2 regions of the Streptomyces bottropensis ATCC 25435 genome follow, and region 1 is predicted to be linked to the other one. Evidence: riboswitches for the same ligand, from Rfam matches in the RefSeq annotation. Region 1 holds a riboswitch; the other holds the start of a gene.

Region 1 (6,978 bases):
ACGTCGGTATCGCCGTCACCACCACCGCGTCGCACGCGTCGTCGGCGAGCGTCCGCGACAGCGCCGCGTGGAAGTCCCGTGCCGAGGCCCCGGTCGTCAGGTCGAGCGGGGGCAGCGGCCGCAGCCCCTCGGAGAGACACGCGTCGTACGTGAGCATCCCCAGTGACTCGGAGTTCCCGAGGATCGCCACCCGGGGCCCCGCCGGCAACGGCTGCCGGGCCAGCAGCAGCCCCGCGTCGACCAGTTCCGTGATCGTGTCGACCCGGATCACCCCGGCCTGCCGCAGCAGCGCGGACACGGTGGTGTGGGGCAGCTCGGTGGCGCGCCCGGCATGCCCCTGGGGCGCGGAGCCGTGGCGCGCGCCCTGCACGACCACGAGCGGCTTGACCGCCGCCGTGCGCCGGGCGAGGCGGGTGAACTTGCGCGGATTGCCGATGGACTCCAGATACATGAGGACGACATCGGTGTCCGGGTCCTCGTACCAGTACTGCAGGACGTCGTTCCCGGAGACGTCGGCGCGGTTGCCCGACGACACGAAGGTGGAGACGCCCGTGACGCCGGTGACCCCTCCGCCGCGCCGGTGCAGCCGGGACAGGAGTGCGATCCCGATGGCGCCGGACTGGGCGAAGAGACCGATGCGCCCGGAGCGCGGTGCCTCGGGGGCGAGTGAGGCGTTCAGCCGTACGTCCGGGGCGGTGTTGATGATCCCGAAGGCGTTCGGCCCGATGATGCGCATGCCGTACGTGCGCGCCTGGCGCACCAGTTCGCGCTGGCGCTCGCGCCCCTCGGGGCCGCTCTCGGCATACCCGGCGGAGACGACGACGAGCCCCTGCACACCGTGCTCGCCGCACTCGGCGACGACCTCGGGGACGTACGCGGCGGGGACGGCGACGACCGCGAGGTCGACGGGCCCCTCGATCTCGGTGACGGACCGGTGCGCGGGCACCCCGTCGATCTCCTTCTCGTCCTCGCCGAGAGCCCTGTTCACCGCGTACAGCCGTCCGGTGAAACCCGCGCCCCGGAGGTTGGCGAGGACGCCGCGGCCCACTCCGCCCGGCGTGCGCCCGGCGCCGATGACGGCGACGGAGCCGGGGGCGAGCAGACGCTGGACGGATCTGGCCTCGGCCCGCTGCTCCCGGGCGCGCTGCACGGCCAGGGAGCGGTCGGTGGGCTCCAGGCCGAACTCCAGGCGGACGACACCGTCCTCGAAGCTGCGCTTCTGCTGGTACCCGGCGTCGGTGAACACCTTGATCATCTTGCTGTTGGCGGGGAGCACCTCGGCGGCGAAGCGTCTGATGCCGCGCTCGCGGGCGACGGCGGCGATGTGTTCGAGGAGGGCGGAGGCCACGCCGCGGCCCTGGTGGGCGTCCTGGACGAGGAAGGCGACCTCCGCCTCGTCGGCGGGGGCGGACGCGGCCATGCCGTCGGCGCCGATCCGGTCGTAGCGTACGGTGGCGATGAACTCGCCGCCGACCGTGGCGGCGAGCCCCACCCGGTCCACGAAGTCGTGGTGCGTGAAGCGGTGGACGTCCTTGGCGGACAGGCGAGGGTACGGCGCGAAGAAGCGGTAGTACTTCGACTCGTCCGAGACCTGCTCGTAGAAGCTGACCAGACGCTCGGCGTCGTCGACGGTGATGGGCCTGATGCGTGCGGTGCCGCCGTCGCGCAGCACCACGTCGGCCTCCCAGTGGGCGGGGTACTCGTGCCGGTCCGACGAGGTCTGCATGGGCCCCAGAGTACGGCTCGCGCCAGGCTACGGCGCGGGGCAGTCTGGGGAAGCACAACAGAAGCGCGAGAGCCGGTTCGTGGCCAGGCCGTGGGCCCGTTCCGCTCCGTCGCGCCATATGGGAAACTGGTCTAGACAACCCGGTCTAGACCTCTCTGAACCACCCGAGACATCCGAAGGGCAGCATCACATGGCTGAGCGCCGCGTCAACGTCGGCTGGGCCGAGGGCCTCCACGCCCGACCCGCATCCATCTTCGTCCGGGCCGCCACGGCCTCCGGTATCCCCGTGACGATCGCCAAGGCCGACGGGAACCCCGTCAACGCGGCCTCCATGCTGGCGGTCCTGGGCCTCGGCGCCCAGGGCGGCGAGGAGATCGTGCTCGCGTCCGAGGCCGAGGGCGCGGACGTCGCGCTCGACCGTCTGGCGAAGCTCGTGGCCGAGGGACTCGAGGAACTTCCCGAGACGGTCTGAGCGACCCCGTGACCGGGCGCCCGGAACGGAAACAGGCCTGAAAGGCCACCCGCACACACATCGAAGGGCTCGTCCGATTTATCGGGCGGGCCCTTCGTCATTTCGTTCCCCTACCGCTCCGATTTCCCTCTGCCGTCGTCCCGATTTCGTTCTGCGGGCAGCAGAAAGAATGCCCCTCGGAATTCCCGCCTCTTTGTATACGGCTCCCGCGTTAATGCCGCAGGCTCGACATGTTTACGGGGTGTTGCGAAGTCCTCACACGCTCCGCCCGCTCCGCCGCGCCGGCCCCGCCCGGAAACCGGAAGCGGTGCGCGTCGGTGGCGCGCTCGGCGTGCAGGGACGTGAGCGTCCGGGCCCGGTCGCCGTCGCCGCGCGCGACGGCGTCCACGATGCCGCCGTGTTCCGCCCAGGACTCCACGGGGTCGGCGGGTGCCTCGACCGCGTACATCCAGGCGATCTTGTGCCGCAGCTGGGCGAGTGTCGAGGTCAGGGCGGGGCTGCCGGACGCCTGTGCGAGCGTCTCGTGGAACCAGCCCCCCAGGGAGCGCAGATCCTCGCTGGTGCCCCGTCTGGCCCGTTCCTGGCCCAGTCTGACCAGGCCGCGCAGCACCTTGAGATGGGCCTCCGTGCGGCGCTGGGCGGCGCGGGCGGCTCCCAGCGGCTCCAGCAGCATGCGCATCTCCAGCAGGTCGGCGGCCTCCTGCTCGGTCGGCTCGGCGACGCACGCGCCCGCGTGCCGACGGGTCACCACGAAGCCCTCGGCCTCCAGCGTGCGCAGCGCCTCACGCACGGGGACCCGGCTGACGCCGTACCGGCGGGCGAGCAGTTCCTCGGTGAGACGGCTGCCGCGCTCGTAGACACCCGCGACGATGTCATCTCGGATCGCCGTGCATACCGAATGCGCCGGAATACGCATGACCGACCTCCGCCTTAATCCCCGTGAAACGTCGATGATTGACGTGTCTTCCAGCGACTCTATTGCAGCGAGCCGGAATTTCCGACGGCGGGCCGGAATCCAGGGATATTTTTTGGACAGGAGGCGCGTCACCGGGCGTTCGCACAACGCGGAAAGCCCCGGCTCGGTGAGCCGGGGCCTTCGCCAGAAGCGTGGAGCGGTGTCTCAGACGTTCACGCCGTGCGAACGCAGGTACGCGGCGGGGTCGATGTCCGAGCCGTACTCGGCCGTCGTCCGGGCCTCGAAGTGCAGATGCGCGCCCGTGACGTTGCCGGTCGCCCCGGAGAGGCCGATCTGCTGGCCGGGGGTGACCGTCTGGCCGACGGAGACGCCGATGGACGACAGGTGGCCGTACTGGGTGTACGTGCCGTCGGTCATCCTGATGACGATGTTGTTGCCGTACGCCCCGCCCCAGCCCGCCTCCACGACGGTGCCGGAGCCGACCGCCATGACGGCCGTGCCGGTGGCGGCGTGGAAGTCGACGCCGGTGTGGCTGCCGGAGGACCAGACGGCGCCGCCGGCCTTGTAGCCGGTGGAGATGTACGAGCCGCTGATGGGCGAGACGTAGGTGTTGAGGCGCTCGCGCTCGGCCGCGCGGGCGGCGCGGGCCTTGATCTCCTCGCGCTCCTTGGCGGCGGCACGTTCCTGCTCGGCCTTCTCGGCGGCGGCCTTGCGGGCCTCCTCCTGCGCCTTCTTCTTGACCTCAGCCACCTCGGCGGCCTGCTGCTGGGCAACGGCCTGGGCGTCCACCTGGTCGGCGACCGTGTCGCCGAGGACGATGATCTGGTTCAGGCCGGTCTGCTCGACGGCGGGCTCCTCCGCGGCGAGCGCGGGGCCGGCGAGGGTACCGATGACACCGGTGGTGGTGAGAGCGGCTACGCCCACGTTCCTCGTGGTCGTGCGCTGTACACGGCCGGGACGGCGGTGCTTCCCAGGGGCGCGGGTGAACGCCATGAAGTGGCTGGTCCTTTCCTTCCTTCTCGCCTACCGGGTTAGCTGACGGGTTCGGAGCAGGAAGGTCTCCTACGGCTGCCCCCCGTTTCGCGTCGCTCGCGAAGGGCACCCGATTCACCCCGGGGGACTAGGTGGGTCCCCGGCTCCCCGGGCTCGCGCCATGGGGACTCGGCGATGACTGTCCGGTGCCGCGGCTGCGGCGAACATCTGACGAACAGCCGGACCGACGCTAAGTGCGGCGTCTTCGAAATAACAAACGGATCACAGGATTTGTTAGCTACGCCACAGGTCAGACACACAACCTCCGCCATCAATACGGACAAACCTGGGCCCTGGTGACTCTTCAGTCACCAGGGCCTCACACGTGCGTGTCCTTCCGCCCGGTTTCCCCTCGGCTCCCTACTCGGCCGGTACGACGGTGACTTCGCCGATCCCGAGGGCCCTGACCGGCTCCTCGATCTGCGCGGCGTCCCCGACGAGGACGGTCACCAGACGGTCCACCGGGAAGGCGTTCACGACGGCCGCGGTAGCCTCCACCGTGCCGGTGGCGGCGAGTTGGCGGTACAGCGTCGACTGGTAGTCGTCCGGCAGGAACTGCTCGACCTGGTCGGCCAGCGTGCCCGCCACGGCCGCCGCCGTCTCGAACTTCAGGGGGGCGACCCCGACGAGGTTCTGCACGGCGACGTCGCGCTCGGCGTCGGTCAGCCCCTCGGCGGCGAGGGTCCGCAGCACGGTCCACAGGTCGTCGAGCGCCGGACCGGTGTTGGGCGTGTCGACGGACCCGCTGATGGCCAGCATCGCCGTGCCCGATCCCTCCGGCCCGGAACGCAGCACCTGACTGAACGCGCGCACCCCGTAGGTGTAGCCCTTCTCCTCCCGCAGGACGCGGTCCAGGCGGGAGGTGAGGGTGCCGCCGAGGCAGTAGGTGCCGAGCACCTGGGCCGGCCACACCCGGTCGTGCCGGTCGGCGCCCACCCGTCCGATGAGCAACTGGGTCTGCACGGAACCGGGACGGTCCACGATGATCACGCGCCCGGTGTCGTCGGCGCTCACCGCGGGGGCGACGCTCGGCTTGGCCGGGGAGCCGGTCCAGGCGCCCAGGGTGTCGCCCAGCAGCGTGTCGAGGTCGACCCCGGTGAGGTCGCCGACGACCACGGCGGTGGCGGTCGCGGGGCGCACGTGCCGCTCGTAGAAGGCGCGTACAGCCGCGGAGTCGATGCCCTCCACGGTCTCCTCGGTGCCCTGCCGGGGCCGCGACATGCGCGAGGTGGCCGGGAACAGCTGCCGGGAGAGCTCCTTGGCGGCCCGGCGGCCCGGGCTGGCGGTCTCGTGCGGAATCTCGTCGAGCCTGTTGGCCACCAGACGCTCGATCTCGCCGTCGTCGAACGCGGGGGCCCGCAGGGCGTCTGCGAGCAGCCCCAGGGCCTTCTCCAGCCGCGACACGGGCACTTCGAGGGACAGGCGGACGCCGGGGTGGTCGGCGTGCGAGTCGAGGGTGGCGCCGCAGCGCTCCAGCTCGGCGGCGAACTCCTCGGCCGTGTGCTTGTCGGTGCCCTCGGAGAACGCCCTGGTCATGATGGTGGCGACACCGTCGAGGCCGGCCGGTTCGGCGTCCAGGGGCGCGTCGAGGACGACCTCGACGGCGACGACCTGCTGGCCGGGGCGGTGGCAGTGCAGCACGGTCAGGCCGTTGGCCAGGGTGCCGCGCTCGGGCGCCGGGAACGCCCAGGGGCGGGCGTCGCCGGCCTGGGGCTGCGGGTGGAATTCCATGCTCGCGAGCTCGGTCACTTCGCCGACTCCTCGTTCTCGTCGGTGCTCTCGACGGCCTCCGCGTCGGCGGCCTCCTCTTCGGCGCCCTCTGCGCCGGCGACGGGCTCGTACACGAGCACCGCGCGGTTGTCGGGCCTCAGGCGGGCCTTGGCGATCTCCTGGACCTCGTCGGCCGTCACCTCCAGGACGCGGTCGACGGCGGTGAGGGCGAGCTTCGGGTCGCCGAACAGGACCGCGTACCGGCACAGTTCGTCGGCGCGGCCGGCGACCGTGCCGAGCCGGTCCAGCCACTCGCGCTCCAACTGTGCCTGGGCGCGCTCCATCTCCTCGGCCGTCGGGCCCTGCGCGGCGAACCGGGCGAGCTCCTCGTCGACGGCGGCCTCGATGACCGGCACCTCGACGTCACCGGAGGTCTTGACGTCCATCCACGCCATGGAGGGCGCGCCGGCCAGCCGCAGCAGGCCGAAACCGGCCGTCACGGCCGTACGGTCACGTCGTACGAGCCGGTTGTAGAGGCGGGACGACTCGCCGCCGCCGAGGATCGTCAGCGCCAGGTCGGCCGCGTCGCACGCACGCGTGCCGTCCTCCGGCAGCCGGTAGGCGGCCATCAACGCGCGCGCGGGCACGTTCTCCTCGACGACCTCGCGCAGCTGCTCGCCCATGACGTCCGGCAGCGAGCCGTCGCGGGGCGCGGGCTTGCCGTCGTAGGTGGGGATGGAGCCGAAGTACTTCTCCACCCACGCGAGGGTCTGCTCCGGGTCGATGTCGCCGACGATAGACAGGACGGCGTTGTTGGGCGCGTAGTACGTCCGGAAGAACTGCTGGGCGTCCTCCAGGCTCGCCGCCTCCAGGTCGTCCATCGAGCCGATGGGCGTGTGCCGGTAGGGGTGGCCCTCGGGGTAGGCCAGGCGGAAGATCTTCTCGAAGGCGGTGCCGTAGGGCACGTTGTCGTACCGCTGGCGGCGCTCGTTCTTGACGACGGCCCGCTGGTTGTCCAGGTTCTTCTGGTCGAGCGCGAGCAGCAGGCTGCCCATGCGGTCGGCCTCCAGCCACAGCGCCAGCTCCAGCTGATGGGTGGGCATGGTCTCGAAGTAGTTGGTG
Region 2 (6,978 bases), 5.8 Mb from region 1:
GACGAGGGGCGCCGGGGCACCCCTCGGACGCGCTCATACGTTATCCGAACAGCTCAAGCGAGGCTACCGGCGAGTAGTAAAGCCGTGCCGGCCTACGCCACGGACCAGGCGATTCCGTCCAGAATGTCGTGTTCGCTCACCACGACCTCCGGCGCGCCGATCCGCTCCATGATCGAGAGGAGGACCAGGGCCCCCGCGGCGATCACGTCCACCCGCCCGGGATGCATCGAGGGCACCGCCGCCCGCTCGGCGTGCGTCGACCGCAGCAGCCACTCGGTGATCTCGCGGACGCGGTCGTGGGAGACCCGGGAGTGGTGGATGGCCACCGAGTCGTACGCGGGCAGGTCCTGGGCGATCGCGGAGATCGTGGTCACCGAACCGGCGAGCCCCACGAGGGTGTGCGCCTCCCGCAGGGGGACGTCCCGCTCGGCGAGGTCGAGGGCCGCCTCGATGTCGGCGCGGATCGCGGCGATCTCCTCCGGCCCGGGAGGATCGACGACGGCGCCGTCCCGGACGAGGTGCCGCTCGGTCAGCCGTACACAGCCGATGTCCACGGAACGGGCGCCGCGCACCCGCCCGTCCCCGACGACGAACTCGGTGGAGCCGCCGCCGATGTCCACCACCAGGTACGGCCGGGCCAGGTCGGTCAGCCCCGTCAGCTCCTTGGTCGCGCCGGTGAAGGAGAACTCGGCCTCCCGGTCACCGGAGATCACCTCGGGCTCGACGCCGAGGATGTCGAACACCCCCCGCACGAACTCGTCCCGGTTCTCCGCGTCCCGGGAGGCGGAGGTGGCCACGAAGCGGACGCGCTCGGCGCCCAGTTCCTTGATGACCGCCGCGTACTCCCGGCAGGCCCCGAAGGTCCGCTCCAGCGCCTCGGGCGCCAGCCGGCCGGTGCGGTCCACGCCCTGGCCGAGCCGGACGATGGTCATCCGCCGGTCCAGCTCCACCAGTTCACCGGTGGCCGGGTCGCAGTCCGCGACGAGGAGGCGGATGGAGTTCGTGCCGCAGTCGACGGCGGCGACCCGGGTCACTGGTCGTCCCCCTCGGAGGTCGCCGGCGCGGGCACCACGCACGGGCCCTTCGCCCACCACTGAGGCAGCATCGCGATCGCCTCGTCGCCCAGCGGGTTGACGCCGGGGCCGGCGGCCAGCGAGTGCCCCACGAGGACGTGCAGGCACTTCACCCGGTCCGGCATGCCGCCGGCGCTCGGGAAGCCCTCCAGGACCTCGATCTCGTCACGCCGGGCGATGTAGTCCTCGTGCGCGGCCCGGTAGGCGGCGGCCAGTTCGGGGTCCGTGGCCAGCCGCTGCGTCATCTCCTTCATCACGCCGTTGGCCTCCAGCGTGCCGATCGCGGAGGCCGCGCGCGGGCACGTCAGGTAGTACGTCGTGGGGAAGGGCGTGCCGTCCGGCAGGCGCGGGGCCGTCTCGACGACGTCCGGCTGCCCGCAGGGACAGCGGTGCGCGATCGCGCGGAGGCCGCGCGGGGGGCGCCCGAGCTGCTGCTGGAAGGCCTCGACGTCGGCGTCGGTCGGCTCGGTGCGCGGGGTGGTCGGCGGAGGGGTCTGCATATCCTGCTACTCAAGTCCTCGGTGTGGCTCATCGGTTCACGGTCACGAAGGTGGCCGCTCGGCTGTCGGCGGCGTCGGCCTTGTCGACCCCGTCCCAGACATTGGTGTACCAGGGGCGGTCGGCCGCCCCCTGTGTCGTACGGGACTGCTTCGCCGCGTCCGGGTCGATCATGGTGTAGCCGGTCTCGCCCGGCATCACGTAGTGCAGCCGCTCCCGGATGCGCTGCTCGGCGTACGCGTCGTCCTGCCAGCGCGCCTTGAGGTCGCGCAGCTCCTCGACCCGCTCGCGCGCCTCCTGGCGCTGCCGCTGCGTGTCGGCGATCTCGGCGCGCTGGGAGACGTACTGCCTTATGGGATAGGCGAGCGCCACGATCATCGAGCAGAGGACGAGGGCGAGCAGCGCGGCCCGGCCGGTCAGCCGGGAGCGACGGGCCTGGCGTTTGGTCTGCGAGCGGTAGACCCGGGCGGCCGTCTGCTCGCCGAGCACCTTCAGCCGGGTCGCGGTGGAGAAACGGTCCCGGTCCCGGTCCTTCACGGCCATGTCCCGCGCCCCTTCTTCCGCCTTCTCCCACGCGCACGCGCGTACGTCCCCGCACACGGTACGGGACCGGTACGGGGACGTACGTACGACTGGCGCGGGCTTGACCCTCAACGGGTCAGCCGGCGGCTCAGCCCTTGAAGCGCGGGAAGGCGCTGCGGCCGGCGTAGACCGCGGCGTCGTCGAGGATCTCCTCGATGCGCAGCAGCTGGTTGTACTTGGCGACGCGGTCCGAGCGGGCCGGGGCGCCGGTCTTGATCTGTCCGCAGTTCACGGCGACGGCGAGGTCGGCGATGGTGACGTCCTCGGTCTCGCCGGAGCGGTGGGACATCATGCACTTGAAGCCGTTGCGCTGGGCCATCTCGACGGCGTCCAGGGTCTCGGTCAGCGAGCCGATCTGGTTGACCTTGACGAGCAGGGCGTTGGCCGAGCCCTCCTCGATGCCGCGGGCGAGGCGCTCGGGGTTGGTGACGAAGAGATCGTCGCCGACGATCTGGACCTTGTCGCCCAGCTTCTCGGTGATGGTGTTCCAGCCGGCCCAGTCGTCCTCGAACAGCGGGTCCTCGATGGAGACGAGCGGGTACGACGCGACGAGGTCGGCGTAGTACTCCGTCATCTCGGCGGCGGAGCGCTCCTTGCCCTCGAAGGTGTAGACGCCGTCCTTGTAGAACTCGGAGGCGGCGACGTCCAGGGCGAGGGCGATCTGCTCGCCGGGGGTGTAGCCGGCCTCCTTGATGGCCTCCAGGATGAGGTCCAGGGCGGCGCGGTTGGACTCCAGGTTCGGGGCGAAGCCGCCCTCGTCGCCGAGGCCGGTGGACAGGCCCTTGGTCTTCAGCACCTTCTTGAGGGTGTGGTAGACCTCGGCGCCCCAGCGCAGGGCCTCGGAGAAGGACTCCGCGCCGATGGGGGCGATCATGAACTCCTGGATGTCCACGTTGGAGTCGGCGTGCGAGCCGCCGTTCAGGATGTTCATCATCGGAACGGGCAGCAGGTGCGCGTTCGGGCCGCCCAGGTAGCGGAAGAGGGGCAGGTCGCTGGCCTCGGAGGCGGCGTGGGCGACGGCGAGGGAGACGCCGAGGATGGCGTTGGCGCCGAGGGAGCCCTTGTTGTCGGTGGCGTCCAGGTCGAACATCGCCTGGTCGATCAGGCGCTGCTCGGTGGCGTCGTAGCCGACGAGCTCCGGGCCGATCTGCTCGATCACGGCGAGGACGGCCTTCTCGACGCCCTTGCCGAGGTAGCGGTTGGGGTCGCCGTCACGCAGCTCGATGGCTTCGAAGGCGCCGGTGGAGGCGCCGGACGGAACGGCGGCACGACCCGTGCTGCCGTCGTCGAGGCCGACCTCGACCTCGACGGTGGGGTTGCCTCGCGAGTCGAGGATTTCCCGGGCTACGACGACGTCGATGGACGGCACGAGCATCTCCTTCATGGGATGTGACGCTGGTTGTGCGGGGCCGCTTGAGGCCTGGCGACTAGAGCCTAACCGTCCCCGGGCCGTCGGCAGCCGACCGACCGTCCCGTGGACAGACAGACCGTACCCATTGTTCCTGTTCGGAACAAAGGGGGGTGGTCGAGAAAGTGAACAGAAGGAGGAGGCGGGCACGAAAAAGCCCCGCCCCGGTACGCACGGGGGAATGCGCACCGGGGCGGGGAGCCCGTGGGGACGGGGGGACGGCCCTCACGAGGTCTTCACTATGGAGGACACGGATGTGAGCGGGCTGTGGTTCAGCCGGAGAGCGGCCTGCTTTCCGGCCCGGCTGAACCTGCCCCGCCTGCCCGGCCGTGGGGGCGGCCGTGGGGTCGGCAGGCGCGTGGCGGCCGTCGTGGTCGCCGTGGGTCAGCTCAGGTGGAGCTGCTGGCCCGGGTAGATGAAGTCGGCGTCGTCGATGATGTCCTTGTTCAGCTCGAAGAGCTTCTCCCAGCCACCCTTGACGTTCTCCTTCGCGGCGATGGCACTGAGGGTGTCACCGCTGACGACCTTGTACTCGCCGTCGCCCTTCTTGACCTTCTTGCCGGTCGGGGTCTTGACGGTGGCGCGCTCGGAGGAGCGGGAGGAGCGGGTGTCCTCGGTCTTCTTGGTGCTCTCCTGCGTGCTCTGCGAGGAGGAGCCGGAGGAGTTCGTGTTGCCGCTGGAGGCGGCGGCGCCGTCGTAGGAGGCGCCGGACAGGCCGGTGCCGCAGACCGGCCAGGCACCCTTGCCCTGGCCCGCGAGGACCTTCTCGGCGATCGCGATCTGCTGGGCCTTGCTCGCCTGGTCGGCGGTGGAGGCGTACTGCGTACCGCCGTAGCCGGCCCAGGTGGAGGCGGAGAACTGCAGACCGCCGTAGTAGCCGTTGCCGGTGTTGATGGACCAGTTCCCGCCGGACTCGCACTGGGCGACGGTGTCCCACTCGGAGGCGGTGGCGGCGGAGGCGCTGCCGGCGGCCATCAGCGGGGCGGCGACCGCGGCGGCGCCGGTGACACCGACGACGGCGATGGCGCGAGCAGACCGATGAATGGCAGTCGGACGACGGTGCTTGCCCTTGCTGGAAAACAGCATGGAGAGATCCCCTCACCGACGCCTGCGAGGTGAGCTGTCGGGTTCGGGCCGGTTGAGTTGCCCGGCCGCGCACGCTCGCCTCTCGGCTCACGTCGCGCGGCTTCACCCCCAGCCGGTTCCGGTCGTGCGCCCCCGAAGGGCCGCAACCGCCGGACCCGGCACTTACCTTGGGTCCCCCGCTCCTGCCTACGGCGCTTGACGCGACGACTGTTCCTCACGGCCGCTGGCAGGATTCGGCGTGCCGACCGCAAGAGCCCGCTGTGGCGAGCGGTCACGACCGTAAACAGGTGATTGCCTGAATTTCAAAGACGATCAGGGGGTCTGTGATTCATCTCCCACAATGATCAAAACGGGCATTCAGGGTCGAACCGTGACGCGAACTGCCGCTACTTTTCGCCCGTTTCGGCACCGACTTCGAGGGTCTGACCGGGAAGGATGAGGTCCGGGTCGGTTCCGACCGTGCGCTCGTTCTCGGAGTACAGCGTCCGCCACCCGCCGTTCAGGCCGAGCGAGTTCACGATGCCGGTCAGACTGTCGCCCACGCGGACGGTGTAGGCGCCCTCCGCGCCCTCGCTCGACGCGCCGCTGTCACGCGAGGCGTGGCGGCCGGAGGCGGTGCCGTCGGCCTGGTCCGCGCCCGAGCCGGTGTCCGCGCCCTCGTCGGCGCTGGCGCCGCGGTGCCGGCCGGTGCCGCCGTCGGCGTCGTCGCCGGCCGCGGAGCCGTCCGCCCGGCTGGAACCGTCCGTGTTCGTGCTGCCGGATTCCTTGGCGTCGGCGCCGGTGCCGCTGTCGCCGGAATCGGTGGAGTCCGCGGAGCCGGAGTCCGCGTCCGGTTCGGTGGTCGCCTTCGGGGAGCCGTCGAGGGCCTTCGCCGACGCGTCCGACGACTCGGTCGAGTCGGAGGAATCGGTCGAGTCGGTCGAATCCTTCGACCCGCCGGAGCGCGTGGAGTCGGTGTCGTCGGCCGACTCGGCCGAACCCTTGGACCCGGTCGAGTCGGAGGAATCCGACGAACCGGATGAACCGGATGCGCTGCCGGAGTCGGACGAGTCGCCCGCGACGCCCGTGTCCACGTCGGCGGGACCCGAGTCTCCGCCGAGGTCGTGCAGCAGTCCGCAGGTGGACCAGACGCCGACGCCCTGGTCCGCGAGGACCTTCTCGGCGACGGCTATCTGCTGCGAACGGCTGGCCTGGTCCGCGGTCGTCGCGTAGTCGAGGCCGCCGTACTTCTCCCAGTTCTCCTGGGTCAGCTGGAGGCCGCCGTAGCGCCCGTTCCCGGTGTCCGCGCTCCAGAAGCCACCGCTCTCGCACTCCGCCACCTGGTCCCAGGTGGTTCCGCTCGCCGCGCTCGCGCCGGTGGCGCCGAGGAGCGGGATCGCGATGGCCGACCCGGTGACTCCCGCCGCGACGAGGAGAGCCGGAGCCTGACGGGGGCGACGGTGACGACCGTTCCCGGAGAGCATGCGGTTGCCTTTCACACGACAGCGGTGGTCTGTGCGACGGGCGTGGCGCCCCCTTCGCACTGACGTGTGAACGTATCGGCAGTCGATCAGTTGTCACAAGTTAATGCAGCGCAGATCACGTGAAGATCACAGAGTTGAGGGAGCGTCAACTTCTGACTCGGAATGGGGTAGTGCTACGGCCCGTCGGGGTACAACTACGGGCCGCTCACGGCGCGATCACCCCGCACTCACGGCCGTTTTCGTGGCGTGAATTCCACCGGAAGCGTGCGCAATCCACGCATGATGAGACCTCCCCGCCACCTCAAATCGGCCGAATCCCCTGCGAGTCGCAGATCGGGGAGCCGGGTGAGGAGCGTCGCCAGCGCGGTCTGGCCTTCGAGCCGGGCGAGCGGCGCGCCGAGGCAGTAGTGGATGCCGTGGCCGTAGCCGAGGTGCTGGTTGTCACGGCGGGAGAGGTCCAGGGTGTCGGGGTCGTCGAAGCGGGCCGGGTCGCGGTCGGCCGCCGCGAGGACGACGAGGACGGGGTCGCCGACGGCGATGTCCTGCCCGCCGAGCGTGAGGGGCTCGGTCGCGAAGCGCCAGGTGGCGAGTTCGACGGGGCCGTCGTAGCGCAGGAGTTCCTCGACACCGGTTTCGAGCAGCCCGCTCTCCCCGGCGGCGAGGGAGGTCTGCAGGCGGGCCCGCTGCTCGGGGTGGGTGAGCAGGGCGTACGTGCCGTTCCCGATGAGGTTGACGGTGGTCTCGAACCCGGCGAACAGCAGGATGAACGCCATCGCCGCGGCCTCGTTCTCGCTGAGGTGCTCCCCGTGGTCGGAGGCGCGGATGAGCGCGGAGATGAGGTCCTCGCCCGGGGCGGGGTGCTCGGTGA

Evidence for each region. A riboswitch is a leader RNA that binds a small molecule or an ion and turns the genes downstream of it on or off. The one in region 1 is predicted to bind cyclic di-AMP.
Region 2: linked by a shared signal. The riboswitch ahead of STRBO_RS0135610 (LysM peptidoglycan-binding domain-containing protein) and the one ahead of STRBO_RS0109915 (M23 family metallopeptidase) in region 1 are both predicted to bind cyclic di-AMP.

The regions. Positions count from the first base shown of each region.
Region 1 is NZ_KB911581.1:2,244,436-2,251,413, reverse strand. It holds gene STRBO_RS0109930 (bifunctional acetate--CoA ligase family protein/GNAT family N-acetyltransferase) at 1-1,726, opposite strand, end outside; gene STRBO_RS0109925 (HPr family phosphocarrier protein) at 1,917-2,198, shown strand; gene STRBO_RS0109920 (GntR family transcriptional regulator) at 2,410-3,114, opposite strand; gene STRBO_RS0109915 (M23 family metallopeptidase) at 3,319-4,107, opposite strand; cyclic di-AMP (ydaO/yuaA leader) riboswitch at 4,121-4,291, opposite strand; gene STRBO_RS0109910 (M16 family metallopeptidase) at 4,507-5,895, opposite strand; gene STRBO_RS0109905 (M16 family metallopeptidase) at 5,892-6,978, opposite strand, start outside.
Region 2 is NZ_KB911581.1:8,051,017-8,057,994, forward strand. It holds gene STRBO_RS0135585 (Ppx/GppA phosphatase family protein) at 93-1,034, opposite strand; gene STRBO_RS0135590 (DUF501 domain-containing protein) at 1,031-1,573, opposite strand; gene STRBO_RS0135595 (FtsB family cell division protein) at 1,602-2,114, opposite strand; gene eno (phosphopyruvate hydratase) at 2,242-3,522, opposite strand; gene STRBO_RS0135610 (LysM peptidoglycan-binding domain-containing protein) at 3,946-4,647, opposite strand; cyclic di-AMP (ydaO/yuaA leader) riboswitch at 4,652-4,851, opposite strand; gene STRBO_RS0135615 (LysM peptidoglycan-binding domain-containing protein) at 5,034-6,110, opposite strand; gene STRBO_RS0135620 (cytochrome P450 family protein) at 6,338-6,978, opposite strand, start outside.